Regions from separate parts of the Brevibacterium sp. CFH 10365 genome, predicted to be linked through region 1. Evidence: predicted binding sites of a transcription regulator. Region 1 holds the regulator's gene; the other holds the start of a gene.

The links. Region 1 encodes LexA, which represses DNA repair genes until DNA is damaged. Its sites were predicted from a motif close to TCGAACANNTGTTCGA; they were not measured.
Region 2: FHG09_RS08265 (HNH endonuclease signature motif containing protein) is a predicted target of LexA. The motif match lies at 2,061-2,076, and genes of this name have one in related genera.

What each region holds. Positions count from the first base shown of each region.
Region 1 is NZ_VIGO01000006.1:306,958-310,369, reverse strand. It holds gene FHG09_RS14185 (histidinol-phosphate transaminase) at 1-664, opposite strand, end outside; gene FHG09_RS14180 (LysM peptidoglycan-binding domain-containing protein) at 751-1,089, opposite strand; gene lexA (transcriptional repressor LexA) at 1,324-2,082, shown strand; gene FHG09_RS14170 (ATP-dependent DNA helicase) at 2,149-3,412, opposite strand, start outside.
Region 2 is NZ_VIGO01000003.1:481,078-484,489, reverse strand. It holds gene FHG09_RS08270 (N-acetylglucosamine-6-phosphate deacetylase) at 1-85, shown strand, start outside; gene FHG09_RS08265 (HNH endonuclease signature motif containing protein) at 259-1,971, opposite strand; gene FHG09_RS08260 (hypothetical protein) at 2,280-2,873, shown strand; gene FHG09_RS08255 (hypothetical protein) at 2,941-3,412, shown strand, end outside.

The DNA.
Region 1 (3,412 bases):
GCCGACCGTCCAGCAGAGTCATCGCCGAGGACTTGGCAGGGCGGGAGAACTCCGCGTATGCCTCGTCGACGATGACGATTCCCGAACAGTTGTCGTAGGCGGCCTCGATGACGTCGAGTCCGATCGAGGTGCCGGTCGGGTTGTTCGGAGTGCAGAGGAAGACGATGTCCGGATTCGCACGGGCCACCTCGGCGGCGACCGTGTCGGCATCGAGAGTGAAGTCGTCCTTGCGTTCGACGTGCTGCCATTCGGCTCCGGTGCCCGTGGTGATGAGCGGGTGCATCGAATAGGAGGGGGTGAACCCGAGGACGGTCCGCCCGGGCCCGCCGAAGGCCTGCACGATATGGCTGAGCACTTCGTTCGAACCATTGGCTGCCCAGATCATGGAGGGGTCGAGTTCGACGGTGTCTCCGGCGCGTTCGTTCACTCCGTCCAGGTAGGTCACGAGGTGTTCGCGCAGAGCGGTGAATTCGCGGTCGGGATACCGGTTGAGTCCGGAGAAGTGATCATCGACGGCGGCGCGCATGCTGTCGGCGACGACGTCCGGAAGCGGATAGGCGTTCTCGTTGACGTTGAGCTGGACCGGCACATTGAGGTGCGGAGCCCCGTAGGGCTTGAGGCCGACGAGGTCGGACCGCACTGGCAGAGATTCGATGTTTCCCACGGCGATCATTCTACCGAGAGGCCCACGCCGCCCGGGCGGCGGGTCGGGCCACGAGACTCGCCGAGGCGGCCGGATCCGGCCGGCCCTCAGCGGACGGGGACGTCGAGGGTCTGGCCGGGGTGGACGGTCGGGGTGTCCAGGTGATTGATCTCGGCGATATCAGCCACGACATCGCGGGTGTCGCGGTCGAGGCCGAGATTCGAAGCCACGGTCCACAGCGATTCGCCTTCACCGACGACAACGGCGTCGGCATCGATGCCGACGCTCTCCGTCTCCGATTCGGCGACAGCAGCGGCAGAGAACGACTGGGTGGCGAGGAGGAGCGCTCCGCCGATGACGACGAGAGCGACGAGCAGGGTCCGGAGAAGGCGCACAGCCTGGCGTCCACGAGTGGTCAGGCGCAGCTCGGTGTTCTGTGCAGACATCGCATTACCTCTTTCATTCGTACGATTCCACCAGTAATCGGTAGAACGTCTGTTCTATTCAACATGCCAATCGAACAAATGTCCAGTCCGACTCGAACATCTATGCGACAATGAGAGAGAACCAGCGTTGTTGATTGATCTGTCAGAACCATCTCAGTCGGCACTGACACGAGAATCTCCGAAGCGGAGATCACGGCGTTCAGCGGCAGGGAATAGAACGAAGGGGAACGAGCAATGGTTCAGAACAAACGAGGCAGAGGCAGGCCTCGCAACGAAGATGTTGCCAGCGAGATCGCTGCCGCTCGCAGCGATGACGACGACGTGGTCCAGATCCCCGAGGGATCGACCGGTGAGGGCGATTTCCGCCTGACTCCTCGTCAGCGTCTCGTGCTCGAAACCATCGAACGCGCGGTCGTCACCAACGGCTACCCGCCGAGCATGCGCGAGATCGGCAGGGCCGCAGGACTGGCTTCCCTCTCGAGCGTCGCCCACCAGCTCTCCCAGCTCGAGCGCCTCGGCTATGTCCGTCGCGACCCGAAGCGCCCGCGTGCCATCGAAGTGGTCAATCCGTTCGAAGAGGAAGAGGCCGAGCGCGCGAAGTACGAGGAGCTGTCCAACAACACGGTCCAGGTTCCGGTCGTCGGCCGCATCGCCGCCGGTGGACCGATCCTGGCCGAACAGGAAGTCGACGATGTCTTCTCGCTGCCGACCCAGGTGGTCGGCTCCGGTGACATGTTCCTGCTCAAGGTCGTCGGCGATTCGATGATCGAAGCCGCCATCTGCCACGACGACTGGGTGGTCGTGCGCAAGCAGCACACCGCTGACAACGGTCAGATCGTCGCAGCACTGCTCGACGGCGAGGCCACGGTGAAGACGCTCAAGCGCAAGGCCGGTCAGCAGTGGCTGATGCCGCAGAACGAGAACTACGAGCCCATCGACGGCACCTACGCGCAGATCATGGGCCTCGTCGTCGCAGTCGTCCGCCGCCTCTGACCCTCTGTCGGCTCTCCGCTGCCGAAATGCAAAGGCCCGCGACCGATTCGGTCGCGGGCCTTTGTGTCATCCTTCGTCGGTCTCGGCCAGCCGTGCCAGGCTCTTGCGCACGAGACCGGAGTTCGTCGTCGGCCACATCCTCGGCATCGAGTTGACCAGGAAACCGGCGTACCGGGCCGAGCGCAGCCGCGAGTCGAGCACGGCGACCACCCCCCTGTCACCAGTGGAACGGATGAGTCGGCCGGCTCCCTGAGCCAGACGCAATGCAGCGTGGGTGGCCGACACGGCCATGAACCCGTTGACTCCGCGCTGGTCGGCATCGCGTGCTCGAGCCTGCATGAGCGGATCGTCGGGGCGTGGGAACGGCAGACGGTCGATGATGACCAGGCGGTTCGTGCGTCCCGGGACGTCGACTCCCTGCCACAGCGACATGGTCCCGAATAGGCAGGTCTGATCATCGGCGGTGAACTGGGAGACCAGCGCGGGCAGTCCGTCATCACCTTGCAGCAGGATCGGGAGATCGAGTTTCTTCCGCAGGTGTTCGGCCGCCGCGTTCGCCGCAGCGCGGGAGGAGAACAGTCCCAGCGCTCCGCCGTTCGACGCCTCGACGAGTTCCTCGAGCTCCGTCAGCGCCTCCTCGCTCAGCCCGCTGCGTCCGGGCTTGGGCAGGTGGGAGGCGACGTAGAGGATGCCCTGCTTCCCATAGTCGAAGGGCGATCCGACATCGAGGCTGTCCCACTTCGGGGCATCGGGGCCGAAGAGCCCCAACGAAGCTGCGACCGCGTCGAAGTTCCCGCCCAGGGACAGGGTCGCCGAGGTGGCCACGACCGTGGATTCTTCGAAGATGCCGTTGCGCATGGTGCCGGCAACACTCAGGGGAGCGACGACGAGGTTCGTCGTCTCCTTCTCCCTGAAGGTCGAGCGCGAGAGCCAGATGACATCGTTCTTGCCCGGGTCGCAGAAGCGCTCGGCGAGTTCGAAGATCTCCTGACAGCGGGCCTTGGCCATCTGCCGACCGGCATCGGCGTCCTCGGTCTTGCCGCCGATGTCGTTGATGATCTGGCGTGCGGAATCACGGATCTGCGCCATGGCCAGTCCGAGTGCCTCGCTCATATGCAGGATGAGCCCCTCGGGCACCGATTTCTGTGCGCGTTCGAGTGCTGCCGCAGCGGAATCGAGCAGGGAGACGACCCCGTCTTGGACGGTGGTGTGTTTCCGGACCGAACTCGTCGCCGCCGAGAGCATGCTCGTGTTGATCTGACCGGACAGGGCGCTGGTCACCCGGTCCTTGAGCTCGTGGGCCTCGTCGATGATGATGACATCGTGTTCG
Region 2 (3,412 bases), on a different contig from region 1:
TGCCGGCAGCCTGTTGGCTCCCGGAATGCCGGCTGACCTCCTGCTCTTCAATGAGGACATGAGTATCCGGTCAATGAGGACATGAACATCTGAGGTTCGCGGGCGGGTGATCCCGGCCTCGACCGCACCCGGCCGGAAAATAGTCGGATCGGACCCGACCGAACTGGGGCGGCCGTCGGGCAGGACTTCACCGTGAAAGAGGCCGTACTCGGCTCTGCTCGGAAGATGGGCACAGCTGTCCCCTGAAAGCTTGGTCGGCTATTTGTCGAACAGAGAGTCGACGATGTCGTCTGCGATGAAGCGGGCGTGGAGGATCGGCTTACGAGCGGGGTCCTTTGCGGCGGGTGGGATGTAGGCCGGTCGGCCGTCGAAGAGCATCACCGTGTCCCAATCGGTGCGGTCGAGCAGGTGGTGGTGATAGCTGCAGAGCAGCGCGAGGTTGTTGATCTCCGTCTTGCCTCCGCGCGCCCACGGCCACACGTGGTTGGCGTCGCACCAACCGGGAGGGGCGTCACAGCCGGGGAAGGTGCAACCTCGGTCACGGGCGGTGATCACTGCCAGCTGCTTTCGATTGGCGAAGCGCTGTTCTGTGGCCACCTGCATCGTCTTGGCCTTGTCGCTCATGAGGTGGAAGAACAGTGAGCCGTGGAGGCCGTTTCTCATCAATTCCTTGATAGGAATGGGATTATCGGCGCCCGTGGTGCCGTGTCCCGTGCCGTTGGCCAGATCTTCGGCGGTGGCGTTGATGACGAGAGCATAAGGCGCTCCTGCCGCCGTCCGCTGCTTATCGATCGTGGTGACGAGGCCGGCGAATCGTTCGTAGATCCATTCGCGTGCTGAGGGCTGTTCGGCGCTGACGTCGACGAGACCGCCGTCCTCACGAATACCGACGCCGGGGACGGCCGCCGGACTCCCGGTCGTGCGAGCTGCGTCGAGATCGGGTTCCGGAACTCGCTTCGCGTCATACCGGTCGCCGGAGAGCACCGCATCGACGATCTCGAGCAGCTCTTTGTCGGGAAGCGGTGAGCTCGTTCCCTCAGGAGCAACGGTCGCGGTAGCGGTGGGATTCCCCGCGGCTGCGGAACCAAACGAGCCGGTCGCTGCAACGTCCCCGTCGGCTGCTGTTGATTCGGCACCAGCATTGTTGGAACCGGCCTTGTCGTCTTCCCCTGCCGCCTGGATCCGTGAGGTCAGCAGTCCGTTGAGAGTGCCCCCGGTGACAGGGTCGAGCAGTCCACGCAGCTCCCAGTCGCCGTTGGCCTTGGCTCGCATGGACATGTTGTAAGCCGAGCGGTCGGCCGAGTCCTTCGGCTCTGCACCGTCGGGGTCGATATAGCCCATGAGCTTGCCGAAGATCTCACGCAGATCCTTGAGACGGACCTTGGGTGCGTTGCGGACCAGTCGCGACTCGACGTCGGTGCGGACCGCCTGACTGACCCAGGTGGGCAGCTTGCGCATGCAGTCTTCGATGACGGAGGCCTGCGCGGCGGAGATGGTACCGGCATGGAGCGCGTCCGCGACGACCGGGTAGAGAGGCGGCAGCGCCTGTCCGGCCATGTCGACGCGTCCGCCGAGGTTCTTGGCCATATCGGTCCGGCGGTTCGCCTCCGCGCCGGTGAGGTTGAATCGGTTCTCGATGAGCGACTTCGTCGACTTGGCGCCGAAGTCACTGGGCGTCCCGACGCGTTCGCAGACGGAGAGTGCCAGCGTCGACAGGGCATCGTTGATGCGTGTGATCGCCTCGACCCCATCGGCGAGCATGATGGCCTGGTCCGGTCCCATTGGGCGATCGAACGCGCGCAGCTCATCTTTGAGGCTCATCAGCTGAGTGATCGAAGAGGTGACCTCGGGCGCGAAGCGGCTGAGATCTGCCCACTCCTCGTCTGCCAGCAGCGGGTGACCGCTGGTCTGAGGTGAGCCGTCGGCATCCCGATCTGAATGATCGGAGCTGCGTTCGGGAGTGAGGGTCATGGGGATGGTTTCCGTTCACCAACATCGTTGTTGTTGATGTCTAGTGTACTCAACAGCGCAGCAAAAAGCCATGACAATCGAAAAATATTTAGAACATGGATTATAAGTTCGTAGATGTTCGATGATGCAAGCAAGCTCGCTTGTGCCAAAATTGCCGGAGTGCCTGCCGGCGACCGGCGGGTCGGTGTTGTCGCATGGCTGCCGGAGAGCCTGCCGCCGGCCCGTGCCGCCGCCGGCCCGAGTCGCAGCGAACTCTGCCGCCGCTTCCCGGCTTCGAATGTGTCACCGGGTCGTGGCACGATTGGAGTATGGATGCCCTGCTCCTCATTGACACCGACGATGCCAGCTACCCCAGCGATGACGCCATGGAGACCCTCGGCGATATCGTCACCCGCACCCGCGCCGTGGGCGGCGTGCTCATCTTCGCTTCGACAAAGGCCGACCTCGCTGACACTCCCGACGAGGAGCTGAGCATCTTCGTTCCCGATGAGGAGGACCTCGTGCTCCGCTCCGAGAGCTCGGATGTGTTCGAAGGTGTCGACGATCTGGCCGCGGGCCTGCATGACCTGTCTGTCGACCGGATCATCATCGCCGGCGCCGACGCCACCACAGGGGTGCCCGGCGCCGACGCCAGCACAGGGGCGCGCGGGGTCGGAAGTGCCGACTCCGACTCCGGGCCCGCCGCTCAGGCGGGAGGCGATGCCGACGCCAGCACCTCCTCGGCGAGCACCCCCGGAGCCGTCTACGCCTCGGCGATGGCGGGTCTTGTGTGCAACTTCGACGTCGTCGTTCTCTCCGACTCCACCACTGACCCTGATGGCAACCTCGTCACCTGGGGCGATGCCGCAGCGAAAGCCGGTGCCATGGTCAAAAAGACCGCCGACACCTGGCTGCGGATGTAGATTCGCCCGCCTTCCCGAAATTCTTCTACATTGAGTAGAATGTGGGAGTGAGCTGAGAGGAGGGCACATGACCGGATGGACGAAGTCCGTACGTGCACTCTTCGCTGCCCTCTTCACGACTCTTCTCGCCCTGATCATGCACCTCGGTGCCGGTGGCGACGTCTCGATTCCGGGCACCACAGTCGTCTTCGTCCTCGTCCTGTGGGCGGCGATGATCTTCGCCGGCAGGCGCCTGGGCTATCTCACTCTGGCAGGACTGCTCGGTCTCGGGCAGGTGCTCATGCACCTGACGATGAGCTGGTCCGCACACACCCTCGCCCATGCAGGCGCCCACACCGGAGCCTCAAGTACCGGGACCCCGGGTACCGGATCCACGTCCGCCGAGGCGGCCCTCAACGCCCACGCCGGACACCTCGTCCCGGCCCCGGGCTCCCTTGATCTCGGTCCGGCCGCATCCGCGCTCGGACATGCGAACCACGGAGCCGCCTCGGTGGGGATGATCATCGCCCACCTCGTCGCCGTCCTCGTCACCGCCGTGA